Regions from separate parts of the Actinoplanes sp. NPDC024001 genome, predicted to be linked through region 1. Evidence: riboswitches for the same ligand, from Rfam matches in the RefSeq annotation. Region 1 holds a riboswitch; each other region holds the start of a gene.
What was found. Region 1 has a riboswitch for cyclic di-AMP ahead of AB0F81_RS23865 (hypothetical protein). Riboswitches for the same ligand answer to the same signal wherever they lie in the genome.
Positions count from the first base shown of each region.

Region 2: linked by a shared signal. The riboswitch ahead of AB0F81_RS19020 (transglycosylase family protein) and the one ahead of AB0F81_RS23865 (hypothetical protein) in region 1 are both predicted to bind cyclic di-AMP.
Region 3: linked by a shared signal. The riboswitch ahead of AB0F81_RS45545 (NlpC/P60 family protein) and the one ahead of AB0F81_RS23865 (hypothetical protein) in region 1 are both predicted to bind cyclic di-AMP.

Region 1 covers NZ_JBEZZB010000061.1:33,292-38,878, forward strand. The annotation lists gene AB0F81_RS23850 (TetR/AcrR family transcriptional regulator) at 1-30, opposite strand, end outside; gene AB0F81_RS23855 (ABC transporter permease) at 219-1,115, shown strand; gene AB0F81_RS23860 (ABC transporter ATP-binding protein) at 1,108-1,881, shown strand; gene AB0F81_RS23865 (hypothetical protein) at 1,907-2,974, opposite strand; cyclic di-AMP (ydaO/yuaA leader) riboswitch at 2,973-3,109, opposite strand; cyclic di-AMP (ydaO/yuaA leader) riboswitch at 3,317-3,450, shown strand; gene AB0F81_RS23870 (hypothetical protein) at 3,459-4,490, shown strand; gene AB0F81_RS23875 (glycoside hydrolase family 65 protein) at 4,563-5,587, opposite strand, start outside.
Region 2 covers NZ_JBEZZB010000044.1:11,065-16,651, forward strand. The annotation lists gene AB0F81_RS19000 (crosslink repair DNA glycosylase YcaQ family protein) at 1-439, opposite strand, end outside; gene AB0F81_RS19005 (GNAT family N-acetyltransferase) at 459-1,064, opposite strand; gene AB0F81_RS19010 (class I SAM-dependent methyltransferase) at 1,290-1,892, shown strand; gene AB0F81_RS19015 (saccharopine dehydrogenase NADP-binding domain-containing protein) at 1,911-3,149, opposite strand; cyclic di-AMP (ydaO/yuaA leader) riboswitch at 3,377-3,525, shown strand; gene AB0F81_RS19020 (transglycosylase family protein) at 3,524-4,084, shown strand; gene AB0F81_RS19025 (nuclear transport factor 2 family protein) at 4,130-4,477, opposite strand; gene AB0F81_RS19030 (LysR family transcriptional regulator) at 4,569-5,441, shown strand.
Region 3 covers NZ_JBEZZB010000211.1:7,652-13,238, reverse strand. The annotation lists gene AB0F81_RS45560 (cytochrome ubiquinol oxidase subunit I) at 1-238, opposite strand, end outside; gene AB0F81_RS45555 (BlaI/MecI/CopY family transcriptional regulator) at 317-670, shown strand; gene AB0F81_RS45550 (M56 family metallopeptidase) at 667-1,575, shown strand; cyclic di-AMP (ydaO/yuaA leader) riboswitch at 1,698-1,828, shown strand; gene AB0F81_RS45545 (NlpC/P60 family protein) at 1,846-2,832, shown strand; gene AB0F81_RS45540 (MarR family transcriptional regulator) at 2,918-3,361, opposite strand; gene AB0F81_RS45535 (epoxide hydrolase family protein) at 3,415-4,488, shown strand; gene AB0F81_RS45530 (AAA family ATPase) at 4,601-5,587, shown strand, end outside.

The DNA of each region.
Region 1 (5,587 bases):
TCCGGCAGGTGCGCGCTTTACTGTCGCCACACGGTCACTATAACGGTACGACGTAACGGTTGCGTTCCGCCGTTTGGTCAAGTACCGTCAACAGCCACGTCGATACGAACCCGTTTCATCGATGTCGGCGGGTGCCTGTCATGCTGCTAGCTGTGTTCTCGCGCAAGTCACCGGAACCCGCTGCCTCCTACGGGCCGACAAGATCGGAGCACCACCCCATGCCAGAGACGGCGGTCGCCGACCCCGGCGCCGGGCTCTCTCTCAAGGAGATGGCCCGACGGCACGGTCTGAGCGCTTCAGGACGGCTACCCAGCCTCCTCGAGTACACGCGCGATCTGTGGTCGTACCGGCACTTCATCCAGGCGCACGCCAGCGCCAAGATGACCTCGGCGCTGGGCAACACCAAGCTCGGCATGGTGTGGCAGGTCCTCACTCCGATCATCAACGCCGCCGTGTACTACGTGATCTTCGGCGTGATCCTGGGCGGCCGGAACGGGGTGTCGAACTTCATCGCGTACCTCTGTGCCGGCGTGTTCGTCTTCGGCTTCACCCAGTCGGTGGTGCAGTCCGGCATCAACGCGATCACCGGCAACCTCGGGCTGATCCGCGCCCTGCACTTCCCGCGGGGCAGCCTGCCGCTGTCGGTCGCCCTGGTGGAGATCCGTAACTACGTCGTTGCCCTGTTCGTCCTGATGGGCATCATGCTGCTCACCGGCGAGCCGATCACCGTGCAGTGGCTCCTGATCATCCCGGTGGCGCTGCTGCACTCGGTCTTCAACACCGGCCTGGCGCTGTTCATGGCGCGGCTCGGGTCCAAGGTCCGCGACATCAAGCAGCTGACGCCGTTCATCATGCGGTTCTGGCTCTACGGGTCGGCCGTGCTCTACCCGGTGACCCTGTTCGAGAACCACCTCAGCGGCTGGCCGCTCGCCGTGGTCGAGGCGAACCCACTGCTCATCTTCATCGAGCTGACCCGGCACTCGCTGATGGAGGACGTCCCGCTGGCCGGCTCGCCGACCCTGCTGTGGATCCAGGCGGTCGTCTGGACCCTCGTCGTCGGCCTGGGTGGCTACGTGTACTTCTGGCGCGGAGAGAAGGGCTACGGCCGTGGCTGACAGCGAGCGCATCCCCACCGTCATCGCGGACAACGCCCATGTCATCTACAAGGTGCACAGCTCCGCGGCGCCCGGCAACAACAGCCCGCTGGTCAGCCTCAAGCGGCTGGTCACCAACACCAGGGCCGCTACCGTACGGGAGGTGCACGCCGTCAAGGGCGTGAGCTTCGTGGCGTACCGGGGTGAGGCGATCGGTCTGATCGGCAGCAACGGCTCCGGCAAGTCCACGCTGCTACGCGCGGTGGCCGGCCTGCTGCCGGTCGCCCGCGGCAAGATCTACGCCGCCGGGCAGCCCTCGCTGCTGGGTGTGAACGCGGCCCTGATGAACGAGCTGCCCGGTGAGCGCAACGTCGAGCTGGGCTGCCTCGCGATGGGCATGTCACCGGCCGAGGTGAAGGCGAAGAAGGACGACATCATCGAGTTCTCCGGCATCAACGAGCGGGGCGACTTCTCCTCGCTGCCGATGCGGACGTACTCCTCCGGCATGGCCGCCCGGCTGCGCTTCTCGATCGCCGCCGCCAAGCAGCACGACGTCCTGCTCATCGACGAGGCGCTGGCCACCGGTGACGCCAAGTTCCGCCGGCGCAGCGAGCAGCGGGTGCGGGAGCTTCGTGCCGAGGCCGGCACGGTCTTCCTGGTGAGCCACAGCGAGCAGTCGATCCGGGACACCTGCGACCGCTGCATCTGGCTCGAGTCGGGGCAGATCCGGGCCGACGGCGCGACCGAGGACGTGATGCGGGAGTACGAGACCTACATGCGCAAGTAGGTCCCGTACCCCCGCCCCGGCCGCGTCAGTTGACCGAGAGATGCACGTGGTTGGTGTGGTCGCTGGACGGGTCGCCACCCGCCCCGCTGTAGGACTTCCAGCCACTGCTCGGCAGCCAGATCCGGCGGTACCAGATCACGTAGAGCACCTGCAGCTCGTCGGCGTTGTTGATGAAGTACTTCGCCAGGTTGTCGCCGTACGTCTTGTCACCGCCGGTGGCGTCGCCGCCGAAGGTGTTCTTCTCGGAGGAGAAGTCGCACGCCCGGCCCTTCGGGTGCTCACCGCTGTTCTGCTCGCGGAAGCAGCGCGTGAACCGGGTGAACCCGTCCTCGCGCGCCTCCTGGTACGCGTGCAGCATGCGCGGGCTGAGGCAGCCACCGGTGGTCGGGTCGTCCTCGGTGCAGCCACTGCCGCCCGGCGCCGGGTCGGCCGACGCGCTGCCGCCGCCGCTGGAGCCGCCGCCGGAGCTGCCGCCGCTGTCGTTGTCACCGGGCTGGTCGGCGTCCTCGCCCTGGTTCGCCTCCTTGAGCGCGGTCTCGGCCTGAGCCTTCCGCTTGGCCATCACGTTGACCTGCTTCTGCTCGTCACGGATGGCCGCGTCAATGGCGATCTTGGCTTTTTGCTGGGCGTCCCGGGTGGCCTTGAGGTCGGCGATCGCCTCGTTCTGCTGAGCCGCCACGGTGGCCAGCGTCTCGGCCCGGTCCAGGAAGGTGTCGGTCGTGTTCGCGGTGATCAGGGCGGACATCGGGCCGACCCGGCCGGTGGTGTACGCCTGCTTCGCGAGCTCGTCCAGGGCCGCCTGCTGCGGGCCCAGCGCGGCGTCCAGCCGCTTGAGCTCCGCGGCCAGGTCGGCCTGCTGCTGCTTGGACTTCTTCAACTTGGCCTTGGCCTCCACGAAACCTCGGGAGGCCTCTTCCAGTTGGGTGACGAGGGACTTGGAACCGCCCTCACCGTCGTCACCGTTGTCGCCGGGGGCGGCGAGGGGGCGGGGGGCCGCGGTGGCCGGCGTCGGGGCGACGGCCAACCCGCACACGGCGATGAGCAGCGCCATCACCGCTGCTAATCGCCGCGCAGTCAGATCCTGCACAGGCATTTCCTTCCGTCGGCCGCCGGCCGGGTTAGCTGACGGGTTCGGGACGAAGGAAATCCCTACCGCATTCGCGGATTCACCCCGGAGGAAATATGGTTCCCCGGCTCGCCGCAACGGGCGATTAGGCGGCGGTCCCCGGTCGGGAACCGGATCGACCATACCGACTGCATCGACAGATCGACAGTTCTCGTACGCACGGCAATTGCCTGCACACGGCTGGTGACCTGATTACGCAATGTCGTTGTCCGGTAACACTTTTGGCGGTTCCGTGGGTCCTGATGCGCGGCGATATCTCGGGTAAACTGGCCGCCGGTCCTGCCAGGACGGCACCGCCCCCGAGTTGCCGGCAGGCCGCCGCCCAATCGCCGAAAGGTGAGCCGGGGAACCAGGTCACTGGGGTGAATCCGCGTAATGCGGTAGGGATTGCTTCCGTCCCGAACCCGTCAGCTAACTCGGTCGGCGGTGACTAGGAAGGAACTGTTGCTTGATGACCGCAAGTCCCCGCCGGTGGCTGACGTTAGCCCTGGCACCGCTCATGGCAGTTGCGTTGTTTGTGGCTCCCGCCACAATGGCGACCGCAGCGCCGGGCGGTAGCTCGCCGAGTGCTGAGGACGAGGACGACGCCCTGATGTCGGACCTGATGGAGTCGACCAACCGACGCTTCGTCAACGCCAAGGCCGCCGTCACCGCGTCCCGGAAGAACCAGAAGAAGCTGACCAGCGAGCTGGCGGCTGCCGAAGCCCGGCGCGACGTCCTCATTCCCGAGGTCAACAAGATCGCCGCGCAGCAGTACCAGACCGGCGACCTCAGCGCCGTCGGCTTCCTGCTCAACGCCAGCACGTCGTCCGACTTCATGAGCAAGGCGATCTCGCTGGAGGAGATCAACCGCCTGCACGACGGCAAGCTGCGCGAGCTGAACCAGGCGATCGCCACGGTCAGCGAGAAGAAAGCCGCGCTCGACGCCGAGGTCAAGAACGAGCAGCAGCAGCTGACCGCGCTGACCAAGCAGAAGGCCGCGGCCAACAAGCAGATCGACCTGCTGGGTGGCTCGACCGGCCTCAACCGGACCATCAACGAGGGCCTGGTCGACGCCAAGTCGAAGGAAGCGGACCCGGCTCCGCGCAACAGCAACGGCGGGTTCTCCCCCGAGGGCTGCACGGAGAAGGACGAGACCACCAGCGGCTGTGTGACCAAGCGCACCCTGCACATGTACAAGGAAGTGCGCAAGGCGGGCTTCAAACGCTTCGTGGGCTGTCACCGCAACGGCGGGCCGTTCGAGCATCCCAAGGGCCGGGCCTGCGACTGGTCGCTGCAGAAGAGCGGCTTCTCCTCGGCGGACAGCACCGACGAGATGAAGTACGGCAACAACCTGACGGCCTTCCTGGTGCGCAACGCCGACGAACTCGGCATCTACTACGTGATCTGGTACAAGCAGATCTGGTTCGCCGCCACGGGCGAATGGCGCTCGTACAGCGGGGTCAGTGACCACACTGACCACGTGCACGTCTCGATGCTCTAGCAACAGCAACCCCGACCTACGAGAACGGCCCCCGCCCTGCAGGGCGGGGGCCGTTCTCGCGTCTGGGCGCTTCTAGTGCACGGCCCGGCGCACCGGCGCCCGGCCGGCCGGCTGCGACGGCGCGGCGCCCACCGGCAGCGCCGGCGGGATCGCCATGGTCACCGGGCGCACCTGGGTGACCTCGATCTCCTTGCCGTGGTGCAGCAGGGTGAGCCGGGCCGAGCCGCCACCGTTGCGCAGCGAGTAGGTGACCTCCTCGGAGGTCACGTTCACCCGCAGCCGCAGGCCACGCCAGAGCAGCGAGAACTCCAGGTTGTTGATCCGGCTGGGCAGGCGCGGAGCGAAGCTGAGCTGGCCGTTGAAGTCACGCATGCCACCGAGGCCGGCGACCAGTGCGATCCAGGACCCGGCCAGCGACGCCACGTGCACGCCGTCCCGGGCGTTGCGGTGCAGGTCGTGCAGGTCCATCAGGGCGGCCTCGCCCAGGTAGTCGTGGGCCAGCTCCAGGTGCCCGGTCTCGGCGGCCAGCACGGCCTGGATGCAGGCCGAGAGCGACGAGTCCCGTACGGTCCGCGCGTCGTAGTAGGCGAAGTTGCGCGCCTTCTCCTCCGGCGTGAACGCGTCACCGCGGATGTACATGGCCATGACCAGGTCGGCCTGCTTGATCACCTGCTTGCGGTACAGGTCGAAGTACGGGTAGTTCAGCAGCAGCGGGTAACCCTCCGGCGGGGTGCCCTCGAAGTCCCACTCCTGCAGCCGGGTGAAGCCCTCGCACTGCTGGTGGACGCCCAGCTCCTTGTCGTACGGGATGTGCACGGCGGCCGCCGCGTCCCGCCAGGACGCCGCCTCCTCGTCGTCCACCCCGAACCGGCGGGCCAGGTCCGGATGCCGCTTGCACGCCTCGACCGCGGTCATCAGGTTCTGCTGCGCCATCAGATTGGTGTAGATGTTGTCGTTCACCACGGCGGTGTACTCGTCCGGGCCGGTGACGCCGTCGATGTGGAAACGCCCGTGCCGGTCGTGGTGACCCAGCGAGCGCCACAGCCGGGCGGTCTCCACCAGCAGCTCCAGGCCGACCTCACGCTCGAAGTCGTAGT
Region 2 (5,587 bases), on a different contig from region 1:
GCTCGGGCGGAACCCGGCGGCTCACCTCGGTGCTCGCCGCCCCGCGTGGCATCGGCTCGGTCACCACCGCACGGAAGGCCTCGGCGGTCACGGTGAACGCGCGGATGCCCATCGGCCACCCGTCGGGAATCTGCGCGCTGTTGATCCGCGCGCTGGCGTCGGCGTCGGTGAGCGGCCAGAGCTGACGCACCAGCGCGGCCAGGTCGGAGCGCCGGTGCAGGTGGGGCGCACCGCGGGCGGCCCAGACGCTGATCAGCCGATCGTCCTCCGGCTCGGCGCTGGTCCGCGCGGTGAGCGCGACCCGCGCGGAACCCGGCGTGTACTCCTGGATGCCGAGATCCAGTGACGGAAGGTCAGCCGGCCGCGCAGCCGCGCGGTCGGCCAGGCCCAAGGCGCGCACCCGGAACGCCATGACGCGCGCACGATCCACGTTGATCATCGGAGCTCCCCGAGTCGACTTACCGGCGACCGTACCGCCGGGCTGCGACATTTCCGCGGCGTTCCGGGCGGGTGCCGGAGCGCCCGTCGACGAATTCCCACGTCTCCAGGGAGATCGGTCCGTAAGGGCCCTCCTGCCGGATGGGCGCCTCACCGGTCAGCCAGTAACCACACCGTCGCGCCACCGACGTGCTCGCCGTGTTCCCCGGGTCGATACGCAGGAGCAGCCGGCGCAGGCGGAGCGTGCCACACGCGTACCCGGAAAGGGTGGCCAGCGCGGCCGAGGCGAGGCCGCGCCGCCGGTAGGGCCGGCCCACCAGATAGCCGAGCTCCGCCTCGCGGAGGTCGGTGTTGACGCCGAAGAGCAACACCTCCCCGAGCGGCCGCCCACCGTCGGCGGTGATGGCGAGCTGAATGCGGCTGCCGTTGGTGCGGCCGTGATAGGCACGCTTGAGATAGGCGAGGCCGGACTCGGCGTCGAACGGTGACGGCATCGGCGTCCAGCGCGCGATCTCCGGTTCGTCCAGCAGAGCGACCAGGTCGTCCAGATCGTCGGGCCGCCACTCACGCAGGACGATGCCGGTTCCCGTCAACCTCAGCGGATAGGGCAGAGGACTGGCGGTCACGTCAGAATCCTGCCCGTATGGACCTGGTTGGTGCCAGTAGCGCTCGATATGAAGGCCTGAACATTTCCTTGGCCGTCTCGGGTCGGATCCCTGATACCGGTCTTGAGCTGCTGAGGTTCGAGGGGATGCCGGAGGCTTTGCCGCCTTTGCCAGATCTTCGGCAGGCAGGCGAGGGGCGGCACGCAGCCTGCTGAAGGGCACCGCGCCGGTAGGCATGATCGGGGCATGTCGGATCGTCACAGCACGGCACATTGGGCCGGATACAACGCCCGCCAGAGCACGCGCGCCGTGCGGGAGTTGTGCCGGCGGGCCATGAGCCTGGCCGGACCCGGTGCCGGGCGCACCGCGATCGACCTCGGCTGCGGGGCCGGCCGGGAGACGCGGGCGCTGCTTGACGACGGCTGGCATGTCCTGGCGATCGACAGCGAGCCGGGCACCGAGGCCCGCCTGCTGCGGACCGTCGGTGGGCGGCATCCCGCACTGACGGTTCGGACGTGCGGCTTCGAGAACGTGTCCGAGTTGCCCGGCGCCGACCTCGTTTATGCCGGCTATGCCCTGCCTTTCCAGCCCCGCCCGTCGTTCGAGAAGCTGTGGACGGTGATCCGCTCCGCTGTCCGGCCCGGCGGCCGGGCAGCGGTGAACGTCTTCGGCGTGCACGACTCCTGGGCCGGCGACCCCACCATGACGTTCCTCGACGGTGCCGAGGCACGCGCACTCGCCGACGGTTGGGAGATCGAGCACTGGCATGAGGAGGACGCGCCCGGCCCGGCGTTCAGCGGACCGAAGCACTGGCACGTCTTCGACCTGATCGCCCGCCGCCTCGCATGACAGCCGGTCGGGCGCGCGTCAGAGCTTGCTTGCGGTGATCTCCATGCCGGCCGCGCGGAGCCGATCCACCAGGGCGTCGCCGATGCCGGTGGCGGGGGTGAGCACGCCACCCTCGGACGGCGGCAGCTTCTCCCGGTCGAAGGCCAGGGCCAGGGCGGACTCGCCGAGCATGACGGCGGTGGCGGCATAGCCGGGGTCGCCCTTGGCGCGGAAGCGTGCGGTGTAGCGCGCGCCCTCCGTGGTGGTGGTGAACAGGTCCATGGTGAAGTGGCCGTTGCGCTGCGTGCTCTCGCTCGGGCCGGTGCCCGGTTTCGGCAGGACCTTGTCGAGCAAGAAGCGGGTGGGCGGCAGCGCCAGCCCGACGACCAGGCCGTTCAGCGCGACCTTGGTGCCGAGGGCCAGCACCGGGGAGAGCGGGGAAGCGCCGACACTCATGGCCTCGCGGTAGCGGAAGCGGCGACCGTAGGCCCAATCTCGCAGGGCGTTGCTGCGCCGGACAATCCGGGTGTTGTAGGACGCCATGACGAACGGGGCCAGGTGGCCGCGCAGGCGCGGGTCCACTTCGGAAGCGGGGAGCGTGAACATGTCCGGCTGGCGACCGAGATCCGGTTCGGCGGCGCGGTCGGGACTCAACGAGTACGGACTGGCGCCCACCTTGCGCAACCGGCGGTCCTTCTTCATCACGTCGACCTGGTTGCGCATCGAGTCGATCGTCCCGCCGCTGATCCCGCCGCGCATGGAGGTCACCACCAGCGTGGTGTCGGTGAGCTCGCCGGCACCGTCTGCCTGGACGCGCTGATGCAGCACGTGGACGCCGATGTCGGACGGAATCGAGTCGAACCCGCAGGAGTGCACGATTCGTGCCCCGGTGCGCCGGGCGATCTCGTGGTTCTCGTCGATGCTGTCCCGGGCGAAAAGGACCTCACCGGTGAGATCCACGTAGTCCGTGCCGGCCTCGGCGCACGCACGCGCGAGAACCCGGCCGTACTTCGCATAAGGACCGACCGTGGTGATGACGACGCGGGTGCGAGCGGCCATCGTGGCCAGCGCGGCTGCATCGGCCGCGTCCGCAACGATGATCGGCCAGTCGACGCCGAGCCGGGCACGGACGGATTCCAGTTTCTCCGCTGAGCGCCCGGCCAGTGCGATCCGGGTGCCCTTCGGTGCGTGGCCGGCGAGATGCCGTGCTACCAGGACACCGACGAACCCCGTGGCACCGTAGACGATCACGTCCAAGTCGCGCGCTCCATCGCTCATGGCTGCCGATTGTGCCCCCTCGGTGGAGGGTCCGCAGCACTCGTTACCGATCAGTAGTGATGGCACGAAAATCTGCTGAGTTATTCACACAAAGGAAGATCAAAGCGGCTAATTTGTGGGAACAAGGTCACCGGTCCCGCTTTCAGGCATGGCCAGCCTCGTCGGGCGGTGACCACCGTCGGCAGTCCGCGATGGCGGACTCCGTGGCCGGAACGCCGAGTCCTGCCGCCGACCACGGATCGAAACCCAACGGCATGGAGCGGGGGACCCACAAGTTCCTCGGCGCTCAGGCGCCTCGGGGTGAAGCCGCCACTGGCGGCCGGGCACCTCTGCCCGAACCCGACAGCTGACCTCGCAGGCGTGGAGGACAACTCATGGTTCAGATCAACAAGCGGTTCCACCGTGCACTCGGCATGGTCGCCGCCGGCCTCGCCGGCACCGTGGGACTGCTCGCTCCTGCCGCGCCCGCCCAGGCTGCAAGCGTGAACTGGGACGCCATCGCACGATGCGAATCCGGTGGCAATTGGCGCATCAACACCGGCAACGGCTATTACGGCGGCCTTCAGTTCAGCCGCAGCACGTGGCGTGCTTACGGCGGCACGAAGTTCGCAACCACGGCCAACCGGGCCACCAAATCCGAACAGATCCTGATCGCTGAGCGGGTGCTCCGCGGGCAGGGAATCGGTGCCTGGCCGCATTGCGGCAGGCGCAACGCATACAAGCCGAGCGCGACCGCGAAGGCCACCCAGCGCAAGGCCACACCACGCGTGACGAACAGTGCGTCTCGCACGCACGTGGTGCGCCCCGGGGACACCCTCGCGGGCATCGCCGACCGTTATGACGTGAGCGGTGGGTGGCAGGCCCTCTATCGGGCGAATGACGGGATCCTGACCAGCCCGCACCGCCTTTACGCAGGTCAGCGACTCGCGATCTGAACACGGGTTTCCGGCCGTCCCGTCGCGGGACGGCCGGAACCGACCTCAGTGGACATCCGGCCGGACGAACTCCGGCTGGTCGAGCACGCGCAGCCAGGAACCGTCGGGCTGACGCCGCACCACCTGCGCACGTGCCCCCGAGCCGTCCCTGGGCGGAGTGGAGGTCAGTGCCAGGTCGCCGCTCATCAGGGTGGGCAGGGGCTGCTCCGGCTCGAACTGCGGCATCTGGGGCAGCAACTGCTCCCAGAGCTGCTGGATCGCCTTGCGCCCGCGTGTCTGGCTGCCCGGTGGGAAGGCCATCACCGCCTCCTCCTCGTAGAGCTCGGCGAGCCCCTCGGCGTCCTTGGCGTTGGCGCGCTCGACGAACAGCCGGGTCAGATCCTCGGGTCGCAATGCCTTCTCTCGATCGGTCATGCGTCCAGCCTTCCGTGAGGGGAATGACAAGTCCAACGCATAGTTCTCATGGCTACTACAATCGACAGTCATGGATCTGCGGCAGCTCGAGTACTTCGTCGCGGTCGCGGAGACCGCCAACTTCACCCGCGCGGCCGAGCGAGTGCACATCACCCAGTCCGGTGTGAGCGCCCAGATCAAGGCGCTGGAGCACGAGCTCGGCGCCCGTCTGTTCGACCGGACCGGGCGCACCGCGCGGCTCACCGAAGCCGGCTCGGCCGCCCTGCGCCACGCCCGCGCGGCGCTCGATGCGACCGCTGACCTGCGCGACGCGATCGACGACGTGAACGGCCTGATCCGCGGTCGGCTCACCCTCGGCATGGTGATCGGATGCGAGGTCGCGCCGCTCTTCGACGCGCTCGCCGCCTTCCACCGCGAGCACCCCGACATCGAGCTGGAGCTGGTCGAGGCGAACTCCGACCAGTTGGTCGCCGGCGTGCGCTCCGGCAGCCTCGACCTGGCCCTGGTCGGCCTGGCCGGCGAGCCACCGGAACACCTGGCCACTCACGTGATCGCCAGCGAGCGGCTGGTGGCGCTGACGCCGTCCGACAGCGAATTGGCCCATAGTGGCCGTCTCTCGGTGACCGCACTCTCGGCGTACCCGATCATCTCGCTGCCGGTGGGAACCGGCATCCGCAACGTGCTCGACCAGGCCCGCGCCGCGCTCGGCATCGGCCCGGCGGTCGCCCTGGTGGCGACCTCGCCGGACACCGTCGCCGGCCTCGCCCGGCGAGGCCTCGGCGTCGCCGTGCTCAGCGAATCGATGGCCGGCGCCTACCCCGAGCTGACGGCGATCCCGATCGATGGGATCGAGATCCCAGCGCTGCTCGCGCTGGTCTGGCAGGAACGCAGCAGCCCGGCCTTGGCCGCCTTCCTGCGGCACTGCCGGGCCGCTTTCCACTGACATTTCGGTACGGAGGGCAAGCTTTTCTGGAGCGAATCAAGAAAACTGCCGGCCTGGAAAACGGCACCGCCACTGGGCTAGCGCCTAGCTGGGCAAGCGACTAGGGTCGCAGTTGTGGGTGGGTTCGAGTGTCGCCCGACGCCGAC
Region 3 (5,587 bases), on a different contig from region 1:
ACCCGAGCCCGAACTGGAACTCCTGCACCAGCCCGGTGACCACGCCGACCGCGAAGGTGACGATCAGCAGCTTGCCGACGAACTTGGTGAGCAGCAGATATCGCTCGTGCCCGGTGCGCATCCAGGCCAGCTGCAGCCCGGCCGCGGCGGCGGACAGGCAGATCGACAGCGGGACGAACAGATAGTGGTAGATCGTGACGACCGCGAACTGCAACCGGGTCAGGTCGAGCACATCCACGGCAAGCCCCCTCTTCTACGACGTGGCGTAGTAGATACTACGCCTTGTAGTACGACGCCGTGCAGTAGAGTGGGACACATGGCGATGGGGGACCTCGAGCGTGAGGTCATGACGAAGCTGTGGGACGCGCGCGAGCCGCTCACCGTCCGGCAGGTGCACGAGCTGCTCAGCCGCGACCGCGACCTGGCGTATACGACGGTGATGACCGTGCTCGACCGGCTCGCCAAGAAGAAACTGGTCACCCAGCAGAAAGCGGACCGCGCCTATCGGTACGCACCGGCGCAGACCCGCGAGGAGATGACCGCCGGCCTGATGCTGGACGCGCTCAGCGCCACCCCCGACCGCGACGCCGCCCTGGCGTACTTCGTGGGTCAGTTGCCCCCGGAAGCCCTGAAGGCGGCTATCGAAGCGGCACGCACCACCGAGCGGTGACCGCCCTCCTGCTCGGCGCGCTCGGGCTCACCCTGTCACTGGTCGCGCCGGGGATCCTGGCGCACGCCCGGTGGCTGGACCGTGCCCCGGTGGCCGGGGTGCTGCTCTGGCAGGCACTGACGCTCACCGCGGTGCTCTGTGCCCTGGGCGTCGTGCTCGCCGCCCCGGAGGAGGTGGCCCGCGCCGCCGGCGCCCGCCACCCGGAGACCGTGGCGGCGCTGGTCTTCTCGCTCGCGGTCGCCGCGACCATCGTGATCCGGCTGCTGATCTCGCTCGGCAAGGTGAGCTACCGGGCCCGGGCCCGGCGCGCCCGGCACCGCATGCTGGTCGACCTGCTGGACCGGGTCGAGCGCCGGGAGAAGATCGAGGGCGGCGAGGTGCGCGTCCTGGACGGCCCGCTGCCGATGGCCTACTGCGTGCCCGGCCGCGAACCGCGGGTGGTGCTCAGCGACGGCGTGCTGCGGGTGCTCGACCGCGAGCAGGTCGACGCGGTCCTCGCCCACGAGCGGGCCCATCTGCGGCACCGGCACGAGCTGGTGATGGAGTCGTTCACCGCCTTCTACCGGGCGGTGCCCCGGCCCCTGCGCAGCCGGGCGCCGCTGGACGCCGTACATCTGCTGTTGGAGATGGTGGCCGACGATGCCGCGAGGCGCCGCACCGGGCCCGCGCCGCTGCGGGCCGCGCTGGCTCGTCTGGCCGACGCCGTCCCCCTGGCGGAGGAGGTGGCAGCCGACCCGGAGGGTGAATCCCGGCGGCGCCGGCTGGCCCGGCTGGACGGCCCGGACCGTAGCTCGGTGGCGCTGACGGTGGCCGCGGCGCTCGCCGCGGTAGGCCTCCTGGCGTTACCCACCGTGATTCTCGTGGTCCCGTGGCTTGCGAGAGCCCTGGACGCCTGGCCGTTCTGAGTGCGCAGAGTAACGGCACCTGAGCGCACGGTTTCACCGCGTGGGCGCGCTTCAATTACCGGGATCATCCGAGTACGGTGATCCCCGGTTCGCCCAGCCCCCATCGTCCATCCGGCCGATCTGGCGGACCACCGCCTAATCGCTCGCGCGAGCCGGGGACCCAGGTCCCTTGGGGTGCAGCCGCGAACCCGCGGCCGGGCGCTCTTCCCGCCCGAACCCGTCAGCTAACCCGGTCGGCGGCTGGACAGGAAGAAAGGACAACGCACCTACGTGAAACGGATAGGCGCGCGGCGCGCCGGCCTCCTGCGTGGACTCATCTGCGCGGTGGTCGCGTCCGGGCTCGTTCTCACCGGACCGGCCGTTGCCCACGCCGAGCCCACGCCCTCCGGCATCGAGAAGCAGATCGATGAGGAGTGGAACAAGCTCGAACCCGTCATCGAGCAGTACAACGACGTGCACGGCAAGCTGAAGAAGCTGCAGAAACAGCAGAAGCAGCTGGAGAAGACCCTGGCGCCGCTGCAGAAGCAGGTGGACGCCGCCATGGTCGAGGTTCGCGGCCTCGCGGTGGACGCCTACATGCAGGGCCCGCCGAGCGCGATGAACGCCATCATGAGCGGCGACCCGGACAGCCTGACCGAGAAGCTGACCCTTCTCGACCAGCTGGCCTTCAACCAGGAGCAGTCCATCGCCGAGGTGGCGAAGCTGCGCGACAAGTACGCCGCCGACAAGGCGAAGGTGGACCAGCTCGAGGCCGAGATCGCCGTCCGCGACACCGACCTGGCGTCGAAGAAGAAGGCGATCGAGGGCGAGATCGAGGACCTCCAGAAGCTGCGGATCGAGGCGTACGGCACGGCGGACGTCAACGACGGCCCGCTGCGGACCGGTCCGTGCCCGGTGACGTACACCAACGACAAGGGTGGTCGCGCGGCCCAGAAGGCCTGCGACCTGATCGGCAAGCCTTACGTCTTCGGTTCCAACGGTCCGAACAGCTACGACTGCTCGGGCCTGACCCAGGAGGCGTGGGGTTCGGTCGGTGTGCACCTCGAGCACTACACGAAGGACCAGTGGGGCTCGACCCGAGCGGTCAGCCGCGACGAGTTGAAGCCGGGTGACCTGGTCTTCTACTACTCCGATCTGCACCACGTCGCCCTCTACATCGGCGGCAACAAGGTGGTGCACGCCCCGCACACGGGCGACCACGTGCGGATGGCGTCGATCGATCGCGGTCCGATCGCCGGCTATCGCCGGCCCGGTTAGGCCGCTCTTCGCGAGAACGGTCGCTGTCCACATCGGGCAGCGGCCGTTTCGTTTTTTCGGTACGGGCTACGCCTGCGCCCGTGGCTCATCCCGCCTCGGGGTTGCCGCTCTCACGATCCCGATGGTGCCGCAGCACCCGCCCCAGCAGAGCGACCAGCTCCCGGCGCTCCTCCGCGTCCAGCGGCGCCAGCAGCTCGTCCTGGATCGCGTCGACCCGCGCCGCCAGCTCCACCGCCCGCTCCCGCCCGCGGTCGGTGACGGTGATGACGTTGCGCCGCCGGTCGGCCGGGTCGGGGGAGCGCCCCACGAACCCTGTGCCCTCCAGCTCGTTGAGCGCGCCGACCAGGTCGCTGAGGTGGATGCCGGTGCGCCGCCCGAGGTCCGCCTGGCTGGCCGGCCCGTCCTCGATCAGCGACCGCAGCAGCCGGTGGTGATAGCCGCGCGCACCCATTGCTCCGAGCCCGTCGGCCACGAGGCGGTGCGCGAACGTCGCGGTCTGAGTGAGCAGCCAGCTCGGCAGGTGTTCCACGTGTCCAGCATAACATTGGACACACTAACGTTAGAATGACTAACGTTAGGTGCATGAATGAATTTCAGCTGCACGTCTCCCAGGAGCAGATCGACGACCTCCACGACCGGCTCACCCGCACCCGGTGGCCCGGCGAGGCAGCCGGCGCCGGCTGGGATCACGGCATCCCGCAGGACCGGGTCCGGGCACTGGCCGAGCACTGGGCGAAGTTCGACTGGCGGGCACACGAGGCCGAACTCAACGCCCTCCCGCAGTTCGTCACCGAGATCGGCGGTGAGCGGGTCTACTTCATGCACCTGCGCAACGCCGACCGGAGAGCGCTGCCGCTCGTGCTGACCCACGGTTGGCCCGGTTCCACCGTCGAGTTCCTCGACGTCGCCCGTTCCCTGGCCGAGCACTTCCACGTGGTGATCCCCGGCATCCCCGGGTACGGCCTGTCCGGGCCCACCACTCGCACCGGCTGGGGCATCCGGCGGGTCGCCCGCGCCTGGGCCGAGCTGATGGACCGCCTCGGCTACCAGCGCTACGGCGCGCAGGGCGGCGACTGGGGTTCCGGCGTCTCCCGCCTGCTCGCCGCCGAGGCGCCGGGCCGGGTCGTCGGCGTCCACGTCAACTACCTGCCCACGCCCGGCTCACCGGACGGCCTGGACGAGACTGACCGGGCCCGGGTGGAGAAGACCGTGCGGCTGGCCGCCAACCGGCACCCGCACCAAATCCTGTTCGCCGCGACCCCGCAGACCCCGGCCTACGCGCTCAACGACTCGCCGGCCGGTCAGCTGGCGTTCCTCGCCGAGAAGTTCGACACCTGGGCGGACCCGGCGACACCCGTGCCCGACGACCGGATCGTGGCGAACGTGGCCCACCACTGGTTCATGGGCACCGCCGGATCGGCCGCCCGCCTCATCAAGGAGAGCTTCCGGCCGGTCACCGACCCGTGCCCGGTGCCGCTCGGCGTGGCCGTCCTGCCCGGCGACATCGTCCAGTCCGTGCGCCCGCTCGCCGAGCAGCGCTTCGACGTCCGGCACTGGACCGAGTTCGAGCGCGGCGGCCACTTCGCGGCGCTGGAGGTCCCGCACGCCTTCGCCGCCGACGTCACGGCCTTCTTCCGCACGCTCGACGGCCGGTGATCCGCACGCTCGACGGGCCGGTGACGCCGCACGATCGACCGCGGTGACCGGCGCGCGCCGGGTGTGGCGGCCCACAGATCCCACCCGGCCGGCCGGGGCATAATCGCCTCCTATGAGCGATGCCTTGATCGACAGCCTCACCGCGGCGGTGCAGGCCCGCCCCGACGACCTGCCACTGCGGCTGCACCTGGCCGAACTGCTGGTGGCCGCCGGCCGCGGTGGCGAGGCGATCGCGCACGCCGCTCAGGTGCTGGCCCGCGAGCCCGGCAACACCACCGCCCAGCAGCTGATGGCCGGCGCGCTGGGCACACCACCCGCCGCGCCGGCGGAGAAGCCCGCCGAGCCGACGGAGAAGCCCGCCGAGAGGCCCGCCCCGGCCGGTGGGGTCGACTGGGCCGCCCTGGAGCAGCAGTTCGGCGACGTGGTGCCGCCCCGCTTCGCCCGCGACGGCGAGCCCGACCCGGTGCACGGCCACGCCGACCGCACCTTCGACGTGGAACGCTCCACCGTCACGCTGGCCGACGTCGGCGGGATGGCCGAGGTCAAGAAGCGCCTCGAGGTCGCCTTCCTCGGCCCGATGCGCAACCCGAAACTGCGCTCGCTGTTCGGCAAGAGCCTGCGCGGCGGCCTGCTGCTCTACGGCCCGCCCGGCTGCGGCAAGACGTTCCTGGCCCGCGCGGTCGCCGGTGAGATGGGCGCCGCGTTCATCTCGCTGAGCATCACCGACGTGCTGAACATGTGGATCGGCAGCTCCGAGCGCAACCTGCACGACCTGTTCGAGTCGGCCCGCGGCCACGCCCCGTGCGTGCTGTTCCTCGACGAGATCGACGCGCTCGGGCACAAGCGCAGCCAGCTGCAGTCGTCCATGCGGACCGTGGTGAACCAGCTGCTCACCGAGCTGGACGGGGTGGACGGCGGCAACGACGGCGTCTTCGTGCTGGCCGCGACGAACGCGCCGTGGGACGTCGACGCGGCCCTGCGCCGGCCCGGCCGCCTGGACCGCACCGTGCTGGTCCTGCCGCCCGACGACGCGGCCCGCGCCGCCATCCTGGAGTACCACCTGCGCGACCGCCCGGTCGCCGGCATCGACCTGGCCCAG